DNA from 3 places in the Arthrobacter sp. TJ-217 genome. Region 1 is predicted to be linked to each of the others. Evidence: predicted binding sites of a transcription regulator. Region 1 holds the regulator's gene; each other region holds the start of a gene.
The links. Region 1 encodes LexA, which represses DNA repair genes until DNA is damaged. Its sites were predicted from a motif close to TCGAACANNTGTTCGA; they were not measured.
Positions count from the first base shown of each region.

Region 2: a site for LexA is predicted at 5,368-5,383, ahead of AC4D2R_RS04000 (HNH endonuclease signature motif containing protein). Genes of this name have one in related genera too.
Region 3: a site for LexA is predicted at 4,879-4,894, ahead of ruvA (Holliday junction branch migration protein RuvA). Genes of this name have one in related genera too.

Region 1 covers NZ_JBZCNJ010000009.1:168,385-176,244, forward strand. The annotation lists gene hflX (GTPase HflX) at 1-496, shown strand, start outside; gene AC4D2R_RS15835 (ATP-dependent DNA helicase) at 489-2,531, shown strand; gene lexA (transcriptional repressor LexA) at 2,630-3,349, opposite strand; gene AC4D2R_RS15845 (LysM peptidoglycan-binding domain-containing protein) at 3,740-4,126, shown strand; gene AC4D2R_RS15850 (histidinol-phosphate transaminase) at 4,237-5,331, shown strand; gene hisB (imidazoleglycerol-phosphate dehydratase HisB) at 5,423-6,040, shown strand; gene hisH (imidazole glycerol phosphate synthase subunit HisH) at 6,043-6,675, shown strand; gene AC4D2R_RS15865 (hypothetical protein) at 6,678-6,833, shown strand; gene priA (bifunctional 1-(5-phosphoribosyl)-5-((5-phosphoribosylamino)methylideneamino)imidazole-4-carboxamide isomerase/phosphoribosylanthranilate isomerase PriA) at 6,878-7,636, shown strand; gene AC4D2R_RS15875 (SseB family protein) at 7,633-7,860, shown strand, end outside.
Region 2 covers NZ_JBZCNJ010000002.1:188,142-196,001, reverse strand. The annotation lists partial or broken gene AC4D2R_RS04025 (MFS transporter) at 186-1,727, opposite strand; gene AC4D2R_RS04020 (CPBP family glutamic-type intramembrane protease) at 2,229-3,098, shown strand; gene AC4D2R_RS04015 (NAD-dependent epimerase/dehydratase family protein) at 3,112-4,080, shown strand; gene AC4D2R_RS04010 (SRPBCC family protein) at 4,135-4,632, opposite strand; gene AC4D2R_RS04005 (ArsR/SmtB family transcription factor) at 4,629-4,970, opposite strand; gene AC4D2R_RS04000 (HNH endonuclease signature motif containing protein) at 5,395-7,194, shown strand; gene AC4D2R_RS03995 (ABC transporter substrate-binding protein) at 7,520-7,860, shown strand, end outside.
Region 3 covers NZ_JBZCNJ010000010.1:57,646-65,505, reverse strand. The annotation lists gene AC4D2R_RS16345 (M3 family metallopeptidase) at 1-558, opposite strand, end outside; gene AC4D2R_RS16340 (type 1 glutamine amidotransferase) at 637-1,359, opposite strand; gene AC4D2R_RS16335 (Mur ligase family protein) at 1,359-2,630, opposite strand; gene pdxT (pyridoxal 5'-phosphate synthase glutaminase subunit PdxT) at 2,715-3,428, shown strand; gene AC4D2R_RS16325 (YebC/PmpR family DNA-binding transcriptional regulator) at 3,431-4,189, shown strand; gene ruvC (crossover junction endodeoxyribonuclease RuvC) at 4,223-4,801, shown strand; gene ruvA (Holliday junction branch migration protein RuvA) at 4,943-5,566, shown strand; gene ruvB (Holliday junction branch migration DNA helicase RuvB) at 5,566-6,678, shown strand; gene yajC (preprotein translocase subunit YajC) at 6,787-7,257, shown strand; gene secD (protein translocase subunit SecD) at 7,345-7,860, shown strand, end outside.

The DNA of each region.
Region 1 (7,860 bases):
CGTCAGGTCGCTTCCCACGCAGCTCATTGAGGCCTTCCGCTCGACGCTCGAGGAGGTCGCCGACTCCGACGTGATCCTCCACGTCGTCGACGCGTCCCACCCCGATCCGGAAGGGCAGATCGCGGCGGTGCGGGCCGTGCTGGCCGACGTCGAGGCACGCAACATCCCCGAGATCGTGGTCCTCAACAAGGCCGACGCGGCGGATCCGTTCGTCGTCGAGCGACTGCGCCAGCGGGAGCCGCGCAACGTCGTCGTCTCGGCCCGCACGGGCGAGGGCATCGATGAGCTCAAGGCACTGATCTCTTCGGCCATCCCGCGGCCGGGCGTGAAGCTCGAGCTGCTGGTTCCGTATGAGCACGGTGAGATCATCAGCAGGCTCCACGAGGAGGATGCCGAGATCCTCACCCTCGACCATGGGGAAGAGGGAACCCGCCTCGAGGTGATGGTGAAGGAAGGCCTGGCTGCGGAACTGGAGCCGTACCTGCGGCATGAGTGACGCGCGGGGGCCCTTGGCACTGCAGCTGCTCGATGCCGCCGTTGCGGCAATGGGTGGAGAGAACCGGGCAGGGCAGCACGAAATGGCACGCCGGGTCACCGACGCCATCGACACCGGCGACCATCTGCTCGTCCAGGCCGGAACCGGCACCGGAAAGTCCCTCGCGTATCTGCTTCCCCTGATCGCCCATGCCCTCGACAGCGAAAAACCCTCGGTGGTCTCCACCGCTACCCTCGCCCTTCAGGGGCAGATCGTCGGGCGCGACCTGCCCCGCCTGCTGAAGGCGGTCGGGCCCTCCCTGCCGCGCCCCGTGGATGTGGCGCTGCTGAAGGGCCGGGCGAACTATGTGTGCAAGCACAAGCTCGGGGGAGGGTTCCCGGAGGAGGACGCCCGCGACACCCTCTTCTCGCTCGGCGAGGACACCGCGGCTCCGCATCCGGCACCCGGTGCCGCACCCGGAGGCCCCGCCAGCGCTCTCGGGCGCGAAGTGGTGCGGCTGCGCGAGTGGGCCGAGGACACAGCGACCGGAGACCGCGACGAGCTGGTGCCCGGGGTGAGCGACCGCGCCTGGCGGCAGGTCTCTGTCAGCAGCATGGAATGCCTCGGCGCGCAGAAGTGCCCTATGGCCGCCGAGTGCTTCAGCGAGAAGGCACGGGAGAAGGCGGCATCGGCCGACATCGTCATCACCAACCATGCTCTACTTGCCATCAGCGCCTTCGAGGGCATCGCCGTGCTGCCCGACTACGACGTCGTGGTGATCGACGAGGCACACGAACTGTATGACAGGGTGACCGGCGCGGTCTCCGGTGCACTGTCCGCGTCGATGGTCAGTGCCGCCGCCACGGCGGCCCGGCGCCACGCCTCGATCCGCACCGACCCGCTCGACTCCGCCGGGCGCGCCCTCGAAGCCGCGACGGCGGGCCTGCAGTCAGGGCTGATGCCGGGCCCCCTGTCCGAGGAACTCGAGCAGGTGCTTGAACAGGTGCGTGAAGCCTCGCGCGCGGCGATGTCGGACATCAAGCCCGACGGGAAGTCCGAGGCCGCCGACGCCGACGGCGGCAGGCAGCTCGCCCGATCGCGGCTGCTGGTCGTCTTCGAACTCTCGGAACGGCTCCTCGGGGCGGCAGCAGCGAACGAGGTCGTCTGGGCCTCGCGGCCCAGCACCTTCACCCCCGGCGCGGGGTACGCGCAGGTTGACGAAAGCGCCCCCGCAACGCTCAACGTGGCTCCGCTGTCGGTTGCGGCACGGCTGCGCGAGGGGCTCTTTGCCGACCATACGGTCGTCCTCACCTCGGCCACCCTTGCGATCGGCTCCGAATTCGGCCCGGTGGCGGGATCGCTGGGCCTCACCGGGACAGGCGCCCCTTCCTGGACGGGCGTGGACGTCGGCAGCCCGTTCGACTACCCCCGGCAGGGCGTGCTCTACGTTGCCAAGGACCTCCCAAAACCCGAACGCGGCACCTCGGAGGCCCAGCTCGAGGAGCTCGCGGCCCTGCTGAAAGCCTCAAACGGCGGAGCGCTCGGGCTGTTCTCCTCAAGGCGTGCCGCCGAGGAGGCCGCCGAGGCGCTGCGCCCCCGCTTTGGGTTCGAAATCCTGTGCCAGGGGGAGTCCTCCCTGTCATCGCTGGTGAAGCAGTTCTCCGAGGAACCGGACACCTGCCTGTTCGGGACGATGTCGCTGTGGCAGGGCGTGGACGTGCCCGGCTCGTCCTGCCGGCTCGTGGTGATCGACCGCATCCCGTTCCCACGGCCTGATGATCCACTGATGACGGCACGCACGCGGGCCGTCGCGCGGGCGGGGGGCAACGGGTTCATGAGCGTGTCGGCCACCCACGCCGCTGTGCGCCTGGCGCAGGGCGCGGGACGGCTGATCCGCGCCAGCGGAGACCGGGGCGTTGTCGCTGTCCTCGATTCGCGGCTGGCCAATGCGCGGTACGGGTCGTTCCTCAGGGCGGCAATGCCACCCTTCTGGTCGACCACCGACCGGCCCACGGCGCTGGGAATCCTCGAAAGGCTTTCGGCCGGAGTGCGCTGAGCCCGGCGGGCGGGACTCTCAATGTCCGTCCCGCCAGGCCGGCCGGGCCGCCTCGCCCGGCCGGTCAGGCAGAGTGCCTTGGCGCCCCCGCGTCCGGCCTAGAGGGCGCGCATCACCGAAACGACCTTGCCCATGATGCTTGCGTGGTCGCCAAGGATCGGTTCGTACCGGGTGTTCTGGGGGAGCAGCCAGGTGTGCCCGTCGCGCTGGCGGAAGGTCTTCACCGTCGCCTCATCGTCGAGCAGCGCCGCAACAATGTCGCCGTTCTGGGCGCTCTGCTGCTGGCGGACCACAACCCAGTCACCGTCGCAGATTGCGGCGTCGATCATCGAGTCCCCGGAAACCCTGAGCATGAACAGCTCTCCGTGCCCCACAAGCTGGCGCGGCAGCGGCATGACGTCCTCGACCACCTGGTCCGCCAGGATCGGACCGCCCGCGGCGATCCGCCCCACCAGCGGCACGAGGGCCGTGTCGACGGCCGCCGGGAACTCCAGCGTGCGCAGGCCCTGCTCCGCGGCCCCCGGCTGCCCTGCCGCAGCCGCGGGCCGGTCGCCCAGGGTCAGCGGAAGGAGCACCTCCATGGCGCGCGGGCGCTTCGGGTCGCGCCGCAGATAACCGAGCCGCTCCAACTGGGAAAGCTGGTGGGTGACGCTCGAAAGGCTGGCGAGCCCCACGGTGTCACCAATTTCGCGCATTGACGGCGGATACCCGTTCGCGGCGATCGACCGCTGGATCGTCTCGAGGATCTTCATCTGCCGCGGGCTCAGCCCCTTGGGCACCGTGCGTCCACGCGGCCTGCCGCGCAGCGGTGTGGCCACCGGGTCGGCGACCGGGCCGGCTGCCTCCGCCGACGCTCCGGCCTGCGGCGCGCCCGGCGCCCCGCTCCCTGCCGTGCTCTGCTGTGCCACTGGCCTGTCCTTCCGTGTCCTGCCCTGCCCCGGCCGGCCCGCATGGACCTGTTTTGTCGGTGGCGTCTGGTCTTGTGGGTTGTGGCGGAAACAGGGCCCGGTCCACCCACTTCCGATTCCTGCTCCGCCTGACCTCAACGCTAGGCCAGTACCACCGTGTTTTCAAACATATATTCGAGCGAGTCTCGACAAAGTTCGATAACAAGTGCTAAGAATAACCAGTACGGAAATAGAAGACTTGTTCTAATTAAAGCTCGGCACAGGTTGGATGTATTCGAAACTCCAGAAGAGGTGCACGTCATGACCGCAACAACAGTCCCACTCGCCGGAACGGCCGCTCGACGGCCCGCAGCCAGAAGCGGGGCGGCCCAACTGAACAGCCCCCTGCGGCTCACGCGCCGGGGCCGGCTGCTGCTCATCGGTGCGCCCGTGGTGCTTGTCGTTGCGGCCCTCGTGTTCCTCGCCGCGGCCCTCACAGCCCCGGCTAAAGCCGAAACGACCGCCGGAGCACTGACCGAGACAGTCAGCGTCAACGTCGCCCCCGGTGAAACCCTCTGGTCACTGGCCGCCGAATTCGCCCCCGAGCGCGACCCCCGCGACGTGGTTTCGGACATCGTCGAGCTGAACAACCTCGGATCCTCGGTTGTCCAGGCTGGCCAGGCGGTCGCGGTGCCCGTCGCCCGGTGACCCTGCCGGCCCGATCCACCCCGCTCGAATTCAGCCTGTCCGATTCAGCCGTCCGCGATCCCACGGTTTCCGATTGCCGCGGCGGCCGGGCCGTCCCTTAAACTCGGAGGGTGACCGACCGCCTTGAGTCCCTGTCCCGCCTCCCGCTCCGAGAAAACCTCGTGGGGCTGCACCCGTACGGGGCCCCGCAGCTCGACGTCCCCATCCTGCTCAACGTCAACGAGAACACCCACGGCGTTCCCATGGATGTGCATGCGGCAATAGTCGAAGCGGTAAGCAGTGCGGCGGTGGGGCTCAACCGCTACCCGGACCGCGAGTTCTCCGAGCTCCGGGCCAATCTCGCCACATATCTCGGCCACGGACTCACGCCCGATCAGGTCTGGGCCGCGAACGGGTCGAACGAAATCCTCCAGCAGGTCCTCCAGGCCTTCGGCGGGCCCGGACGCACAGCGATCGGTTTTCCCCCCACCTACTCGATGTATCCCCTGCTCGCCGGCGCCACCGACACCCGCTATGTGACGGCGCACCGCGACGCCTCGTTCAATATCGGCGCGGAGGAGGTGGCCGATGCCGTAAGCACCACCGGGGCCAATGTGGTCTTCCTGTGCTCGCCGAACAATCCGACCGGGACCGCGCTGGGCCTCGATGTCGTCGAGGCCGCCTACGCGGCGGGGGAGGAGGCGAAAGCCATCATCATCGTTGACGAGGCCTACGCCGAGTTCGCCCATGAAGGCACTCCCAGTGCGCTCACGCTGCTCCCGGGACGGGAGCGCCTCATCGTCTCGCGCACCATGAGCAAGGCGTTCGCCCTCGCCGGAGCCCGCCTCGGCTACCTTGCCGCGGCCCCGGAGATCGCCGACGCCCTGCGCCTGGTGCGGCTTCCCTACCACCTTTCGGCCATCACGCAGGCTGCCGCCAACGCGGCCCTGACCCACGCGTCGACCCTCCTGGCGAACGTGGAGGCGATCAAGGGCCAGCGCGACCGCATCGTTTCCGAGCTCGGAGCCATGGGCCTGGCCCCTGTGCCCTCGGATGCCAACTTCGTCCTCTTCGGAGGGCTGCCGGAGCCGCGGCGGGTCTGGCAGGGGCTCCTGGAGGCGGGGGTGCTCATCCGCGACGTGGGCATTCCAAACCACCTGAGGGTCACCGCGGGGACGGAAGCCGAAACTTCGGTGTTCCTTGACGCCCTGAAACGGCTGCTTTGACCGTCGTCTCCTAGACTTGTAGGTATGTTCGCTGCCGCCGGCCACCGGCGGGCGGTGCAGTTTCGAATTTCCCCCAACACGAAGGACCGTCATGACCGTGCAGATCTCCGCCGGCCGCACTGCCCGGATTGAGCGGATCACCAGCGAATCGAGTGTCTTCGTCGAAGTGAACCTCGACGGCACCGGTGAATCCGACATCAGCACGACCGTGCCGTTCTTCGACCACATGCTCACCGCCCTCGCGAAGCACTCCCTGATCGACCTCACCGTGAAGTCAACGGGCGACACTCACATCGATGTTCACCACACGGTGGAGGACACGGCGATCGCGTTCGGCGAGGTGCTCTACGAGGCGCTGGGCACCAAGGCGGGGATCCGCCGATTCGGGGAGGCGACCGTTCCCCTGGATGAGGCCCTGGCCCATGCCGTCGTCGACATCTCCGGACGGCCCTTCCTCGTGCACGGCGGAGAACCGGCCGGCCAGGAGTACCACCTGATCGGCGGGCACTTCACCGGGTCGCTCACCCGCCATGTCTTCGAAGCCATAGCGCTCCATGCCCGGATCTGCCTCCACCTCAATGTGCTTGCCGGAAGGGATCCGCACCACATCGTCGAAGCGCAGTTCAAGGCGTTCGCCCGCGCACTGCGGGCCGCAATCGAAACCGATCCCCGGGTCACCGGGATTCCCTCAACGAAAGGCGCGTTGTAACAGTGTCCAAGGTGACAGTGCTTGACTACGGCTCGGGCAACGTCCGGTCGGTGGTGCGCGCCCTCGAAAGGGTCGGCGCGGAGGTTACCCTCAGCGCCAAGGCCGACGACGTACTGAACGCCGACGGCCTCCTCGTGCCTGGCGTTGGCGCGTTCGCAGCCGTCATGAAGGGGCTCAAGGACGTCGACGCCCTGAGGATGATCGGCCGGCGCGTCGCGGGAGGCCGTCCGGTCCTTGGCATCTGCGTGGGGCTGCAGATCCTCTTCGACGAGGGCGTCGAGCATGGTGTGCGTACCCCCGGAATGGGGGAATGGCCGGGAAACGTCGAGCGGCTCAAGGCCGAAGTCGTCCCGCACATGGGCTGGAACACGGTCCGGCCACCCGCCGGGTCGGGCCTGTTCGACGGCATTGAAGACGAACGCTTCTACTTCGTCCACTCCTACGGCGTGCAGCGGTGGGACTTTGAGGTGACGCAGCCGGACATGCGGCCGCCGCAGGTGACATGGGCCGACCACGGCGGAGAGTTCATCGCCGCCGTCGAAAACGGGCCCCTGAGCGCCACCCAGTTCCACCCCGAGAAATCCGGCGACGCCGGGGCGCAGCTGCTGAGCAACTGGACCAAGGGACTCCGGTAGCCGTGCTCAGCGTCCTCATGATGGGTCTGGCCGGTCTGCTGATCGGCGGCGCCATCTCCTTCCGGAGCCAGGGCCTGCCCAAAGCCCTCAGCATCAGTTTCTGGGTCCTCGCGGGCATGGCCCTGGTCGGCGCCTACCTCTTCACCCTGCCCGGATGACCCGACCGCAACCCCTCTCCCGATAAGCCCGTCGAAAGAAGAAAATGAGCCCCTTCACCGAGACTCCCAGCCTCGAACTCCTTCCCGCAGTGGACGTCGCCGACGGTCAGGCCGTGCGCCTGGTCCAGGGGGAGGCGGGCAGTGAAACCAGCTACGGTGATCCGCTCGACGCGGCCATGGCCTGGCAGGACGCCGGCGCCGAATGGGTTCACCTGGTGGACCTCGACGCCGCCTTCGGGCGCGGCTCGAACGCCGCGCTGCTCGAGCGCGTGGTGCGCAAGCTCGACGTGAGGGTTGAACTGTCAGGCGGAATCCGCGACGACCGTTCCCTCGAATCGGCCTTGGAGCTCGGCGCCGAACGCGTCAACCTCGGAACCGCCGCACTCGAGAACCCGGAGTGGGCCGCAAGCGCGATCGCACGGTACGGCGACGCGATCGCCGTCGGCCTCGACGTGCGCGGCACCACCCTTGCCGCCCGCGGCTGGACCCAAGAGGGCGGCGACCTCTGGGAGGTCCTGGAGCGGCTCGAGGACGCCGGATGCGCGCGGTACGTGGTGACGGACGTGACGAAGGACGGAACCCTCCGCGGGCCGAACGTCGAACTGCTCCAGCAGGTGCTCGAGCGGACCTCGCGCCCTGTCGTAGCCTCCGGCGGAATCTCAAGCCTCGACGACCTCGCCGTCCTGCGCCAGCTCGTGCCCAGCGGGCTTGAGGGAGCCATCGTCGGCAAGGCGCTCTACGCCGGCGCCTTCACCCTTCCCGAGGCGCTCGACGTCGCGGGACGCCCGGAACCCCGCGGGTGACAGGGAGGGAGCTCCCGGCGCATATCGCCGCCGCCCTCGCCGGCAACCTCACGGATTCAGCCGGCAGGCCGTGGGCCGGCCGCGACCTCTCCGGCGGGGGCAACCCGCTGCACAACTTCGACGCCGACGACGGCACCGCTGCTCCGGCCTACACGGCCGCGGTCCAGGCCCTGCTGGAGGGCTCCGGCACTGAAGAAGACGTGGTTGCGGCGCTCGGATCGGTG
Region 2 (7,860 bases), on a different contig from region 1:
CCGTCGGTGCAGCGGATACCTGTTCCACGCTTGGAGTCCGGCGAACGTGCCAAACCGTTCCCGGAAGAGCCCACCCGGGCGGACCGGGCGTGGCTCGACCCTACAGGCGCCGGCTAGGCAGTGACAGGCCAAACGGGTACTTGAATATTGCCTCAGGTGCCCGGAAGGGTGCTCACCTCCGGGCCGGACGCCGTTGGGGTTTTCACCGTCCGGGATCCGGAAGGCACGGCATCGGGCGGAACGATGTCCACCGTCCGCCGCAGGGCCTGCTCGCGGATGAGAAGCACGCACACAAGCGCGACGACGGCGACTGCCGCGGTGACGAGGAAGATCAGCGCGGTGCTGTCACCGTAGGCCGCGCGGACGATTTCTGCGGCGGGCCCGGGCAGGTCGAGCGGATCGAGTGTCCCGGTTCCGGTTGGCGTTATGCCGGCCGCCCGCAGCCCATCGGCCGTGCGTGCGCCCACCTGGTTGCCGAGGATGGCGCCAAGTACCGCGACGCCGGCCGCGCCTCCGAGGGACCGGAAAAACGCAACAGAGGCACTGGCGGTGCCGACATCCTTCAGCGCAACGGTGTTTTGAACCGCGAGTACGAGATTTTGCAGCATAAGGCCGAGTCCGAGGCCGAACACAAAGGTGTAGACGCCGACGAGCCACAGCTCGGTGAGGTGGTTGATCGTTCCGGCGCCCCCGAGTCCCGCGATCAGGAGGATGGCACCAGCAATGAGGAACCGCTTCCATTTTCCGTACTTGGTGACGAGCCGACCCGCACCGACCGAGCCGATCAGGTTGCCCGCGATCATGGGCAGGGTGAGCAGGCCGGCCTCGGTCGGAGTCGCTCCGCGGGCCACCTGGTAGTACTGGCCGAGGTAGGTGGAGGAGGCGAACAGCGCGATTCCGACGGCGATCGAGGCGATGATGGCCAGCGCCGTCGTGCGCTCGGAAATGATGGCGAGCGGGATGACCGGGTCGGCAACCCGCCGCTCGACTGCCAGCAGCAGCAGGAGCAGGATCAGGCTTCCACCGACCATTGCCGCGCTCTGCCACGACCACCACGCGTAGTAGCCCTCCTTGCCTGCGAAGGACACCCAGATGAGCAGGAGGCTGACGCCTGCGGTGAGCAGGACGGAGCCGAGCCAGTCGATGCTGACGCGGCGGGGCGTGTGCTCAAGTTTCAGCGTGACCTGCAGGAGCACGAGGGCGACGACGGCGAGGGGAACGCAGACAAAGAAGGTCCAGCGCCAGCCGAGGGCCGAGTCGACGATCAGGCCGCCGAGCAGCGGTCCACCGGCCGTTGCGACAGCCATGACTCCACCGAGGTATCCGGAGTAGCGTCCACGTTCGCGGGGCGGAATGATCGTCCCGACAACGGCCATGGCCAGGGCTGTCAGGCCGCCCATTGCGACGCCCTGGACCACCCGGGCGGCCAGCAGCAGTGGAATGGCGTGTGCCAGTCCGGCCACCACCGAGCCTGTGACGAAGATGATGATGCTCAGTTGGACGAGCAGCTTCTTGTCGAACAGGTCGGCCAGCTTGCCCCAGATCGGTGTGGTTGCCGCGTTGGCGAGCAGGGCTGCGGTGATGACCCAAGCGAAATCGGTTTGGGAGCCATTGAGGTCGGACATGATCGTGGGCAGCGCGTTCGCCACGATGGTGCTGCTGAGGATCGCCGTGAACAGCGCGGCGAGCAGGCCGGTAAGGGCCTGGAGGATCTGCCGGTGGGTCATGGCGATGGAGTTGTGAGTGCCGGAGGGGGTCGTCGTCGTGGGGTCTTTTGCCATCAGCGTCTTGCTTCCAGTGTTGTGGAGTGGTGGCGGCCGTCATTGCCCGACTGAATAGTTGCTTACAGTAACTATAAGGTAACCGAGGAGATGCGGTCAACGTCGGCATGGAAGGGCCCGAGCGGTGACGGGGACCGAAGACGGAGGCATGGGTGGGGAGGCCGGGGTGAGGGGCCCGGGTGAGGAGGCGTCTAGGGCCAGCGGCCCGAGGCCGTGACCTAGGGGAAGGGCAGCCTCGAGGGACCCCGGCGCCTGTCGGAGGCCTGCGGGCCGTCTGGAAGGGCCATCGGCTCCCCGTCGAACCGACGCCGCCTCCGAAAAGTCATTCACCCACCGCACTGGCGAAAGTATTCTGGTGCTGTTCGTCGGTTGCAGGCAGGCACGCGTCGCGGTTGGGAGAGGCAGCCTGTCCAGAGCGGGGCCCGTCCCCATCAGTGGAGTGCCGGTATGACCGAGATGATCAAGCGCCATCCGATCGCCGTGCTGCTGGTGTGGTTTTTCACCGCAGGGCAGCTGGTTGCCTTCCTCCCCCGTATTGCTGCCGCGCAGGGGGTTGAGCTCTCAGCGCCTCTCTTCGTCGTGGCAAGCAACCTCATCGGACTCCTGCTGCCGGCGCTTGTGCTCACCCGGCTTTGCGAAGGGCGCGCAGGGGTCACAGCGCTCCTGAACCGGATCCTTATCTGGCGGCTGAACGCCTGGTGGTACGTCTTCGCCGTCGTCGTCGTTCCGCTTGGAGCTTTCGCACTTTCACTCGCCCTCGCCGGTCCACCAGAAGCCTCCGGGGCCGTTCTCGCCGCGGCACTGGTTCAGGGACTGCTGCTGCAGACATTTCTCGGCCTGGTCATCAGCAACCTCTGGGAGGAAGTGGCCTGGGCGGGTTTTGTCCAGGTGCGGCTGCAGCAGCGGCACGGCACACTGCGCGCAGCACTCTTCACCGCTCCCCTATTCGCCCTGCAGCACGCCGCCCTCGTTGCGGGCGGCTCATTGGTGACGACGGTCGTACTGCTCCTCGTGCTCACCCTGCTCGCCATCCCCTTCCGGGCGGCAACGGGCTGGCTCTACAACCGCACCTCAAGCCTGCTCCTCGTGGGGTTGTTCCATGCAGCCGGGAACGCGGCAGCCGTGCGGGGGTGGCCCGGCGACGGGATGCTTCCCCTGCTTTACCCGACCGAGAACTTCGGACCGATCCATCTTCTGGCGTCCGCCGTCGTCGGCCTTGTCGTTATCGCGGCGACCCGGGGACGGCTCGGCAGCAGGTCCCGGCAGGGTGGGCCCACAACGGTACCGGGCACAGAGGCGGCAAGCCGGCAAGGGTGAGGGAGCGACGGACATGGATCCTGCGGAGAAGGTACACGTTGTCATCGGCGCCACGGGCGGCACAGGCAGCGCGCTGGTTCGGGAGCTCGTGAGGCGGGGAAGGCGCGTGAGGGCGGTGAGCCGCGGGGGTGCCGCCGACGTCCCCGACGGCGTCGAGGTCCGAGCCGGCAATGCACTGGACGAGGCCGGGATGATCGAGGTGTGCCACGGTGCGGGCGTCGTCTACAACGCGGTGAATCCTCCTCTGCACCGTTGGCGTGAGGACTTCCCTGTAGCCGTTGACGGCGTCCTAGCGGGGGCCGAAGCTGCCGGAGCGCGAATGGTGTTTGTCGACGACACCTGGATGTATGGGCGGGTGGCTGCCCCGATGACGGAGGATCTGCCGTACCGTCCGGTCAGCGACAAGGGAGTGCTGCGGGCCTGGCTCGCGGAGCGGGTGCTTGCCGCCCATGCGCGGGGAAGTGTCGCAACAGTGATCGGCAGGGCGACCGAGCTGTACGGCCCGGGGGTGGAATCACTGGTGGGGTACAACCTGTTCGGCGCTGCGGCATCCGGGCGAACGGGCTTATGGGCCGGGGCCTTCGATCAGCCGCTCGCGCCGACCTTCATTGGTGATTTTGCCGTTGCCTTGGCCGACCTCGGCGAGCGCGAAGCGGCACTGGGAGAGGCTTGGCACGTCCCGACGCCTCCCCCGGTGACCGCGAAGGAGTTCATCGACCTCATCTCCACCGAGGCCGGACACCGCCTGCGCGTGCGCCGGATAAGGGCGGGCGTGGGCAGGGCCCTGGGAGTCGTCTCGCCGGTTGCCCGTGCGGGCGCCGAAACCCTCTACCAGTTTGATCAGCCCCACAGCGTTGACGCCTCGAAGTTCCTCAGTCGGATCGGACCGGGACAGATCACCTCCTATGAGGAGGGAATCCGCCGGACCCTCGCCTGGTACCGCACCGCTCCGCGTAGGAGCCTGCTTCCCAGAGGTAACTGAGGGAAGCAGGCTCCTACGCTTCGCCGGTGCGGCTCGGGTTGGTGGTGCGGCTCATCACTGGCTGTCGGCGTGCTGCTGCAGTCCGGCAAGCACCTCGTCGAGGCGTTCGTTGCCTTCAACGACGCCGCCCTCCATGCCGTTCTCGATCATTGCATCGCGGGCCTCGAGCGTCGGGTACACGGCGTGGGCGACGGCGCGGGTTCGACCGCCCTCAAGTTCCTCGAAGGTCACGCTCTCGATGCTGACGTAGCCGGGGGCACCGAGGAACTCGAAGGTCTGGATGATCCGCTCAGGAGGCGTCGCCGAGTGGAAAACTCCGCGGAACGCGTACGCCGTCCCATCGGCATCCCGGTGCACGAAGGACCAGGACCCACCGTCGCGCACGTCGAACTCCCCCAGTTCCATGGTGAGCCGGGACGGGCCAAGCCACTTCACTACGAGCTCGGGGTCACTGTACGCGCGGTAGACGAGCTCGCGCGGGGCGTCGTACTCCCGGACGATGTCGATGAACGGCTGGTTCGGCACTGCTGTGATCTTTGTTGGGTTGCTCATGATTCCTTCTCCTTCAGAGTGTCGAGCACTTTGTCGAGGCGGCGGAACTGCCGCTCGACGTTGAGCCGATGGGCGTCGATCCAGCTGGTCAATGCCTCAAGTGCAGCCGGATCGAGGTGACAGGGGCGTCGTTGCCCCTCCCTGGTGCGGGTGATCAATCCTGACTGCTCGAGCACCTGGATGTGCTTCGAGACGGCCTGCTTTGTGATGGGGAACGGTTCGGCGAGTTCGTTGACGGTTGCGGGACCACGGGAAAGCCGGGCGATGAGTGCCCGACGGACGGGGTCGGCGAGGGCAGCGAAGGCTGAGTCGAGCTGTTCCTCAGATTCTTGCTCCATGATCCACCTATCGGTTGATCAACCAGTTGGTTGATAATGCAAATCTAGTCCTGCTCCAAGGGCTGGTCAAGAGTTTTCATGGGGAATTTTGGTCGGGGTCCCTCCCTGCCCCCTGGAGCGCGGTGGCTCTCGACCCGGCCGGAGAACCTGTGTCCGACTGGTTTCTCAAAAGCGGGTGGACGGGCACCGTGATGGCCACGCGGCGAGCGGGCGACACGGGCAAAGCACCGCTTCATTGGCGGACCACCAACCTTGCCTAACGGATGACCGAGCGGCAGCGTGCGTACCAATGATCGTGCGGGTGGAAGGTGCCAATCAGCGGAGGATCGGCGAACGCATGAGGCCGTGGGTTGTCATCCTCCACTTGTCCTCCACAGGCCCCCATTCGGTCACTTATTCGAACCCGTGTTCGATAAAATGAGGTATGGCTACGGCACCGGTTGAGCAGCAGGGGGACGCCCCGGCGTTTCTCTCAGCGGTGCACGCCGAACTCCGGGAGTTTGCCAACGATTTCGCCGCACGGTTCCTCCTGCTGGGCGGGAACGAGGTGGCCGAAACGGTCGACGGAATCGAGGCCTTGTCGAGGATTGTCGAACACCTGCAGGTACTTGGAGCCCACGCTGTGCAGAGCTTGGGCCTGGCGTCGACCGGCGAGCGGACCGAGTGGCCCACCCCCTCGATTGGGACGACCGGCTCCGCATCCATCACCGGGATCGCCGGCATGGCTCACCCCACCAGCTTGGCCAGCACGGTCAGCACGGTCAGCACGGTCAGCACGGTCAGCACGGTTACCTTCGTCGACCCAGAAAGCTCAGCCACCCTGACCGACACAGTAAGCCCAGCAACCTTGGCCGACCCAGTAGGCTCAGCCACCCTGACCGACGCAGTTAGCTCTGCCACCCTGGCCGGTCACGCCTCACCACTCGAGGGAACCGGATCCCATCGCGAGTTTCGCAATACCGCCGATTTCCTTCGCGCGCGTCTTCGAATCAGCCGGAGCGAAGCTAATCGACGACTGAGACTCGCAGAAAGCACCCGGCCACGGCTCCTGCTCGGCGGCCAAACAGCAGCGGCGCCTCTTGAAGTTCTTGGCGAAGCCTTCGGCGCCGGGAAGGTCAGCGGGAGGGCTGCTTCGCTCATCAGGGATGCGGTGGAAAGGGTCAGGCCCGTTGCTGAATCACGCGAGCTCGATGCAATGGAGCGTCACTTGACGCGTCAGGCGACGGAGAGCGACGAGGACATCCTGCGGGTCGTGGCTCGGCGGTGGGAAAGCACCCTCGACCAGGATGGGCAGGAACCATCCGAGAAGTTGCTGCGCGCACGGCAAGGGGTTTTCCTTCGCGGTCGACGCAACGGACTCCACTACCTGGAAATCGGCGCGACCGACGAACAGTTTGAGCATCTGGCCACCGCGATGAACGCAACAACGAACCCCCGATCACGAGCTGCCACACGCAAGGTTGATTCCGAGCACTCCTCCGGTGCGGCAATGGCCTCCCAATGGAGCAGCCTCCAGGCTGAGGTTATTTCCGGCACGGACGGCACTCCTACACATACACACGGCGAGGATGGTGACAGCGGGAATACCGGCAGCACCACCTCTGCACCCGGACTCGACGACGGTTCGACCCGGGCGCAGCAGTTACTCGAAGGACTAGTGGGCGCGTGCAGGATCGCACTGGCAGGGGATGGTCTTCCCGCGGCCGGTGGCCACCGCCCCCAGGTCATGGTCACGATCGACTACAGGACGCTGTTGGGCGAGCTTGGGCAGGCCGGTGACGCCGTGTTTGCCGAGCAGATTTCAGCACGAAGCATCCGCCGGCTTGCCTGCGACGCCGACCTCCTCCCTCTGGTTCTCGGCGGCAAGGGCCAGATTCTCGATGTCGGACGAAGCCAAAGACTGTTCCCACCCCACTTGCGGCGTGCACTGGTCGCCCGCGACAAGGGGTGCGCCTTTCCTGACTGCGCCATTCCCGCTACCTGGTGCGAAGCCCACCACATCGTTCCGTGGGAAAAGGGCGGCACAACGAAGCTCAGCGACGGAGTGCTCCTGTGCTCGCGCCACCACCACCTGATCCACGAAGGGTCCTGGACGGTGCGGTCGAGGCACGGCATTCCATGGTTCCTGCCTCCACACCACCTGGACCCAGGGCAGAAGCTTCGACGCAACGGGTACTGGTCGGCCGGCGACTCCACGAAAGCCGCGCAGCTCCAATTGGAGTGAAGGTTCTCCTGCCTTAGCGATCTGTCATGTCACGCGTTGAAGGACGGCTCTGGGATCTCTCGATCGACCTGCTGGGGAGACAGCCGGCTCTTCCACCCGTTCCGTCAGTCCTTCCAGCCCCACAGCCCCTGCCAGCCCCGCCGCTCCTGCCAGCCCCGCCGCTCCTGCCAGCCCCGCCGCTCCTGCCAGCCCCGCCGCTCCTGCCAGCCCCGCCAACGCTGCTGCCCCCCCCCCCCGCAGCCAGAGTGTGGCGCTTGACACACTGAAGCTTTCGTCTGATGCTTAGACAGAAGATGCAACGAAGCGCTTTTGATCGGAGCCATCAGTGAAAAACACCCCTCCCCCACTCCTGCAGCACTCCGTCTCACGGCGCAGTGCACTACTGGGAGGGCTTGGTGCAGCACTCTCGATCCCCTTCCTCTCCTCCTGTGCCGGATTCGACACCAGCGGTGCCGTCGCCGGCAAGGGAACCGTCGGCTTCCTCTCGACCCAGTTCACGCCGGTTGAAGAAAAGCAGCGCTTCGAAGAGGTCCTGAAGAAGACCCTGAGCGTCCCCGTCGCCTATAACTCGGTCGACCCCGGTGTCTTCACCTCCACCATCCAGACGCAGACCCAGGCTGGCAATGTAAAAACCGCCCTCCTGGGTGGGCTTCACGGTGAACTGGC
Region 3 (7,860 bases), on a different contig from region 1:
TTCCTCTGCGCTGGTGAGCAGCACGGCGGCGTCGTTGGTGTCGCGCAGCAGCCGCTGCTGGAACTCGGTGCCGAGCTCCGACAGCTGGGAGTTCAGGTCCCGCAGCCGTTCCTGCGCGGCGTCGTCGAGTTCCGCGCCCGCCCGGACGAACCGCCTGCGGTATTCGTCAACGAGCCGGACCGCCTCGGCGTCAAGGCCTTCCGTCGGTACCTGCGAAAGCCGCTCGAAGAGCCGGCGGTTCAGGTAGATGTCGTCCTCGTGGCCGGCGACGCGCGGCCCCACGAGCTTTTCAATCTCCTGGATGGACTCCGTCGAGTCGGACCCCGTGCGGTTGTAGAACGCCTCTGCCACCCGACGCAGGGTGCTGCCTGCCCGTTCAAGGGCTTCGACGGTGTTCGTGAAGTCCGCGGGCCCGCCGGAATCCACGATTGCGTCGATGTCGGCGAGGTGCTCGGCGAACCCGGCCTCGAACGCAGGCAGGTAGTGCTCGTCGCGGATGCTGCCGAAGTCGGGGAGCTGGTATGGAAGCGTGCTCGGCTCAAGGAAAGGGTTGCTCATAGGGATCAACTTTTGCACGCCGGGGCGGGCGAGCGCATCAGGAGGACCGGAGGATGCGGCACAGCCGGTGCCGGCGGATCACCTCGGCCGGGCGGCGGCATGCCGGCGGGCGAGTTCCTCTACGCTGTCGTCGACCTCGCCGGGCTCGAAGGAGCCGTACTTCCGTTCGACCGCCGTGCGGATGAGGAAATCGGCGATCGCCGGGTTCTTCGGCAGCAGCGAGCCGTGGAGGTAGCTGGCGACGACGTTGTTGTAGCGGGCGCCCTCATGGTTGTCCTCGGCGTTGTTTCCCTCACCCTTGGTCACCGTCGCAAGCGGGGCCACCCCCGTGCCGAGGAAGGTCTGCCCGCTGTGGTTTTCGTAGCCGTGGATCTCGCCGAATTCCGGGCTCGTGGCAACGACGTTGCCGATCAGGCGCTGTTCGCCCCCGCGGGTCTCGAGATCGAGCACGCCGATGCCGGGAATGACGGTGCCGTCGACGGTGCGGAAGAACTTCCCGAACAGCTGGTACATGCCGCAGATCAGGAGCATCGGCTGGCCGTCGTCGGCGAGGGCCCGCAGCCGCGGCGCGATCGCCTGGAGGTCCTGCTGGATGACCAGCTGGCCGCTGTCCTGGCCGCCGCCACCGACGATCAGATCGGCGTCCTCCGGGAAGTCATCGCCGGCGTTATGTTCGGAGATCACGGCGTCGTAGCCGTTCCAGGCGAGGCGCTGCTTGAGCGCCAGGACGTTCCCCCAGTCGCCGTAGATGTTCATTTCGCGCGGGTAGAGCTGAACGATGCTGATTGTGCCCTTGGACATCAGGAAACCACCTCGACGGTCGTGATTTTCGAAAGTTCGCGGCGGATCGCCAGCATGGCCGTGTAGGTGCAGAAGATGCGTTTCGGTCGGCCGGAGCCGGCTTTGAGGAAGCCCCGCAGCGCCGACTGGAGGTCCACGTCAACGCCGCCCACCGCGACGTCGTCGTACTTCAGCCGCAGCGCCATGTCGTAGGCGCGCACTCCGGAGACCATGTCGACGCCGCCGGCGCGCAGGGAATCGAAGTCGACGTCCCACAGCCAGGACATGTCCCGCCCGTCGGCGTAGTTGTCATTGATCGCGATCATTGTGGAGCAGCCCTGCGGGTCGAAGGACTTCAGGCCCAGCCGGAAGCCGCTGGGGTTTTTCACGAGCACCAGTTCCAGGGGCTGGCCCTCGACGGTGAGGCTTTCGCCGCGGCCGAAGGCCGGCTGGACGGCGGCCAGTGAGGCGAGCAGGGCTTCACGGTCGACCGTGTCGCCGAGGACCACGCGTGCCGCGGTGAGGGCGGCAGCCGCATTGAAGACGTTGTAGACGCCGCGGAGCAGCAGGTCGGTCCCGACCGACTCGCCGGCGATCGAGAAGACCGCCGAATTCCCGTCGACCTTCTCGAGCACCACTTCCGCCGGCAGGTGGGAGGGCTGGGGGATCCCTGCGGCGCCGCGCAGTTCGTCGTCGTTGGGGAAGGTGCTCCGCAGCGAGGAATCGAGCCCGAAGTAGACAACCTGTGCGCCGCGGACGGTCTGGGCGATGCCCGCCACCCGCGGATCCTCGCGGTTGAGGATGACAGTGCCGGTGGTCTTCGCGGCGATCTGCTCGAGGAGCCGGGTCGTCGCGTCGATTTCCCCGAAACGGTCGAGCTGGTCACGCAGGACGTTGAGGAGCAGCGAGTGCCGGGGCGCCACGCGGTTCACGAAGTGCACGGCGTGGGCCTCGTCCAGTTCAAGCACGGCGATATCGGCCTGGAGCCGTCCGCGCCAGTCCACCTCGCCCAGCAGGGCCGCAGCGACACCGCGGGTGAAGTTGCTGCCGGTGCGGTTCGTGAACACCTTCAGACCCTGGCCTTCGAGCAGTTCCACGACCATCTTGGTGGTCGTCGTCTTGCCGTTCGTGCCGCTGACGACGACGACTCCGTGCTCAAGGGAGGACAGGGCCCGGCCCATGAAGCCCGGATCGATGCGCTCCACCACGAGACCGGGCAGGGCGGAGCCGCCGCCGCGCAGCCGAGACGCGCGGCGCACAGCTTTTCCAACGAGCACGCTGAGGGGATTCATGCTGTTAAACCTAGCGCAACGGCGGGAGGACCGGCCGCCGGCCCGGATTCAGGAATCGCACGGCGTCCAACCTAGAATTGGCCAATGGCCTCATCGATTCCTTCTTCAACCTCCGGCGTGCGCATTGGCGTTCTGGCGGTCCAGGGCGACGTCCGCGAGCACATCCGCACCATCGAAGCGCTCGGCGGCACCGCGACGGGTGTTCGGCGCCCCGAGGAACTGAAGGGCATCGACGGGCTGATCATCCCGGGCGGGGAGTCAACGACGATCGACAAGCTGACGCGGTCGTTCGACCTCGCCGGCCCGCTGAAGGACATGATCGGCGGCGGGCTTCCCGCCTACGGCTCCTGCGCGGGGATGATCATGCTCGCCAATGTGATTGCCGACCCGTCGACGGACCGCCAAGGCAACCCGCAGCAGACCTTCGGCGGCCTCGACATGGTGGTGCGCCGCAACGCGTTCGGCCGTCAGCGCGAATCCTTCGAAACGGACCTCGACTTCGCCGGGCTACAGGAAACAGGCGGTGCCCGTGGCGCGGATCCGGTGCGGGCCGTGTTCATCCGGGCGCCCTGGGTGGAGAGCGTCGGGGAATCGGTTCAGGTTTTGGCGCAGGTCCCGGCGGGGGAGACCCCACAGCCGCACCACTCGCACGAGGCCGACGCCGCACGGTCCGAAGCGGTCGCTAGAATTGTCGCAGTGCGGTCAGGCAACCTGTTGGCCACCAGTTTCCATCCGGAAGTCACCGGCGAGCAGCGGGTCCATCAGTTGTTTATTCGAATGATCAGAGGAGAAGCGTAAGCATGTCGGGGCACTCTAAGTGGGCAACAACCAAACATAAGAAGGCCGCGATCGATGCCAAGCGCGCGAAGTCCTTCGCGAAGCTGATCAAGAACATCGAAGTGGCGGCACGGGCCGGCGGTGCGGACCTCGCGGGCAACCCGGGCCTTGAGCTGGCGGTGTCCAAGGCGAAGAAGACCTCCGTCCCCATCGACAACATCAACCGCGCCGTCAAGCGCGGCGCCGGGCTGCTCGGCGACGCCGTCGAGTACCAGACGATCATGTACGAGGCCCGGGGGCCGCAGGGCTCTGCCCTGCTCATCGAGTGCCTTACCGACAACAAGAACCGTGCTGCTTCCGAGGTGCGCCTCGGCATCACCCGCAACGGCGGCAGCGTGGCCGACCCCGGTTCGGTTTCCTACCTGTTCACCCGCAAGGGGGTTGTGACACTGCCCAAGAACGGGTTGTCGGAGGACGACATCCTGATGGCCGTGCTCGACGCCGGCGCGGAGGAGGTCAAGGAGGGCGCTGAGACGTTCGAGGTTATTTCCGAGCCGCAGGACCTGCGGGCCGTGGTCGCCGCCCTCGAGGAGAACGGCATCGAGTACGACACCGACGAGGCCGAGTTCGTCCCCTCGATGCAGGTGCAGCTCGACGTCGACGGCGCGCGGAAGTTCCTGAAGCTCGTCGATGCGCTCGAAGACCTCGACGACGTGCAGAACGTCTACTCGAACGCGGACCTCTCCGAAGAGGTTCTCGCAGAACTCGAGAGCGACGATTAGCACCGGCGGGCGGGCTCCGGGAGCCGGGACGCCATGAGCTTCAGGGTGATGGGCGTCGACCCGGGGCTCACCCGGTGCGGTCTCGCCGTCGTCGATGTCGAACCGAACCGGCACTCGACGCTCGTCGCCGTCGGGGTCGTGGGAACCGAGGCCGGGCGCAGCCTCGACCAGCGGCTGCTGGTAATCGCCGAGGCGGTCGATGAGTGGCTCGACCTGCACAAGCCGGCGGTGCTCGCCGTCGAGCGGGTGTTCAGCCAGCTCAATGTCAGCACCGTCATGGGCACGGCCCAGGCCTCGGGCGTCGTCATCGCCGCGGCGGCCCGCCGGGGCATCCCCGTTGCCCTTCACACCCCGACCGAGGTCAAGGCGGCCGTCACCGGCAACGGCCAGTCCGACAAGGCGGCGGTGACAAAGATGGTCACGAAGATCCTTCGGCTCGACGCCCCGCCGAGGCCGGCCGACGCCGCCGACGCGCTTGCCCTCGCCATTACCCACGCCTGGCGCAGGGGCGTGGGACTGCAGGCCGCGGGCGCCGCAGCCGGAACGGGAGCCGCCACCCCGGCACAGCGGCTGTGGGCCGAGGCCGAGGCTCGCGCCCGCCGCAGCCGCTAGGCCCCTCGAACCCGCCCCCGGAAGCACTCCGCACCGGTGTGGCGCCGGGCGGAGAGCCCTGGTTGAAGGTAACGTAATAGAAAGTATGTTCGGACGCTGGTTCGGGCCGTCCCCACCCCACCTTCCTTGGAGCCCCCTGAAATGATCAGTTCCCTCCGCGGCACCGTCGCCCACGTCGGCCTGCAGTCGGCAGTGCTCGACGTCAACGGTTTTGGCATGCAGGTCCAGGCCACCCCGCAGACGCTGGCGACACTGAGGGTCGGCAGCCAGGCGCAGGTCTTCACCACGATGGTCGTGCGGGAGGACTCGATGACCCTGTTCGGCTTCGAGGACGCGGAACAGCGGGAAGTGTTCGACACCCTGCTCGCGATCAGCGGCGTCGGCCCGCGGCTCGCCCTCGCCGTGCTCGCCGTCCACGCACCCGAGGCCATCCGCATCGCCGCCTCCGCCGGGGACGACAAGGCGTTCAGCAAGGTTCCCGGCATCGGCCCCAAGGGTGCCCGCCGGATCGTGCTCGAACTCGCGGGCAAGCTCGTGCCGCTTGAGGCGCCGGGCGTTCCCAAGAACACCTGGCAGGGGCAGGTGCTCACAGCAATGATGGGCCTTGGCTGGTCGGAGAAGGACGCCGGCTCCGCCATCGACGCGGCAATCGCCGATGCTCCGGAGGTAGCCGCCACCGGCGACGTCGGCCAGATCCTCAAACTCACCCTCCGCCGGCTCGGCCAGGACGGCGCCCGGAGTTCGGTCCGGACGAAGAGCCTCTGATGAGCCCCTCCAAGCACCCCGATGAAGCGCCGCTTGTCGCCGCCGGTTCCGATCCCGAGGACCGGGCGGTCGAGGCGGCGCTCCGGCCCAAGAACCTCGACGACTTCGTCGGCCAGAAACGCGTACGCCGTCAGCTGTCCCTCGTCCTCGAAGCGTCCCGGATGCGCGGGCGCAGCGCCGACCACGTCCTGCTCTCCGGCCCCCCGGGCCTGGGCAAGACCACCCTGGCGATGATCATCGCCGCCGAGATGAACGCACCCCTGCGCATCTCCTCGGGTCCGGCAATCCAGCACGCAGGCGACCTCGCCGCGATCCTTTCCTCGCTCACGGAGGGCGAAGTCCTCTTCCTCGACGAGATCCACCGCATGTCCCGGCCCGCCGAGGAAATGCTCTACATGGCCATGGAGGACTTCCGCGTCGACATCGTCGTCGGCAAGGGCCCGGGCGCGACCGCCATCCCGCTCGACCTTCCCCCGTTCACACTCGTTGGAGCCACCACCCGCGCCGGCCTGCTGCCCGGGCCGCTGCGCGACCGCTTCGGGTTCACCGGGCACCTCGAGTTCTATTCGACCGACGAACTTGAACTTGTGCTGCGCCGTTCCGCAATGCTCATGGACATGAAGGTCAACTCGGCCGCCTTCGCCGAGATCGCCGGGCGTTCCCGGGGAACCCCGCGTATCGCCAACCGCCTGCTGCGGCGGGTGCGGGACTGGGCCCTGGTGCACGGCACCGACCTCATCGACGCGGGGAGCGCGGGTGCGGCCCTCGACATGTACGAGGTCGACGAAAAGGGCCTTGACCGGCTCGACCGCGCCGTCCTCACCGCCCTGATCACCAAGTTCAACGGCGGACCGGTGGGGCTTTCCACCCTGGCGATCGCCGTGGGCGAAGAGCCGGAGACCGTCGAGACGGTTGCCGAACCGTACCTGGTCCGTGAGGGGATGCTGGGGAGGACACCGCGCGGCAGGATCGCCACCGCCTCCGCCTGGAGCCACCTCGGGCTCGCCATGCCGGCCTCCGTTGCGGCGGCGATGCCCGAAGACCTGTTCTCCGTCCTGCCCGAGGACGACGAAGCGGAGGATCTCGCCGCAGGGGACTGGCCGGGAAGCTGAGCCGTGCTTCACCGGAGGTGTTTCCCTTTACACTGGGAGAATACGCGGTGTGCGCCGGTTCATTACGCGCGCTTACGCCGACCCGAGTGATAGGAACGGAACTTCTCTGTGTTCGCAAACGTAGTAGCTACCGCCGGCAATGCCGCCCAAGAACAGCCTTTCGACATTTTCTCCATCCTGCTCCCGCTCGCGCTCGCGTTCCTGATTTTCACGATGTTCCGCAAGCAGCGCAAGGTCAAGCAGCAGGCAACGGAGATGCGCACCCAGATGGAGCCGGGTGCCGAGGTCATGACCCAGTTCGGCCTGTTCGGGACGATCGTCTCGATCGACCAGGAGAACAACAAGGCGGTCATCGAACTCTCCCCGGGCAACACCGCAACGGTCCACACCCAGGCCCTGAGCAAGGTCGTGCACCAGGAGCCGAAGACCGCAGACATCGACGACGCCGACGTTGACGCCCCCGGGCCCGCCGGAGCCTCAGCGGCCGACAGCGACCCCCTTGAGTCCACGCGGGTCGAGACCCCCGAGGAAACCGTGGAGCGGCTGAACCGCGAAAACAACAGGAACAAAGACAACTAGCATTCCCTTCCCGGCCGCTGCCTCGTGCCGGCGGCCGGAACGGATCGGCACGGCGCTCAAACGCCACATTCCAAAGGACAATCCCCAATGCCACGTACCGGCCCGGGCACGGCAGCCAAACGGACACTCGTCTGGCTGGGCGTACTTATAGCCCTCCTTTCAGTTCTGCTGGGAGCAGGATCCATCTGGAGTTCCGCGAGCTGGGCTCCGAAGCTCGCCCTGGACCTCGAGGGCGGCACCCAGATGATCCTGTCGCCGAAGCTTTCCGACGGCGGAACCGAGATCACCGACGAGCAGCTTGAGCAGGCCGTCGAGATCATCCGGCAGCGCGTCGACGGCAGCGGCGTCGCCGAAGCCGAAATCAACACCCAGTCCGGGCAGAACGTGATTGTTTCCCTCCCCGGGATTCCCGACGCGAAAACGCGCGAGCTTATCCAGGCCTCCGCGCAGATGGAGTTCCGCCCCGTGCTGTTCGGCGGTCCCGGGCAGGCGCCCGCGGCCGAGACGCCCACCCCCGAGGATGAGCTGCCCAAGCCCACCGCCGAGCCGACCAACGCGAGCGACCCGAACTGGATCACCCCCGACGTGTTCAAGCAGTTCGAG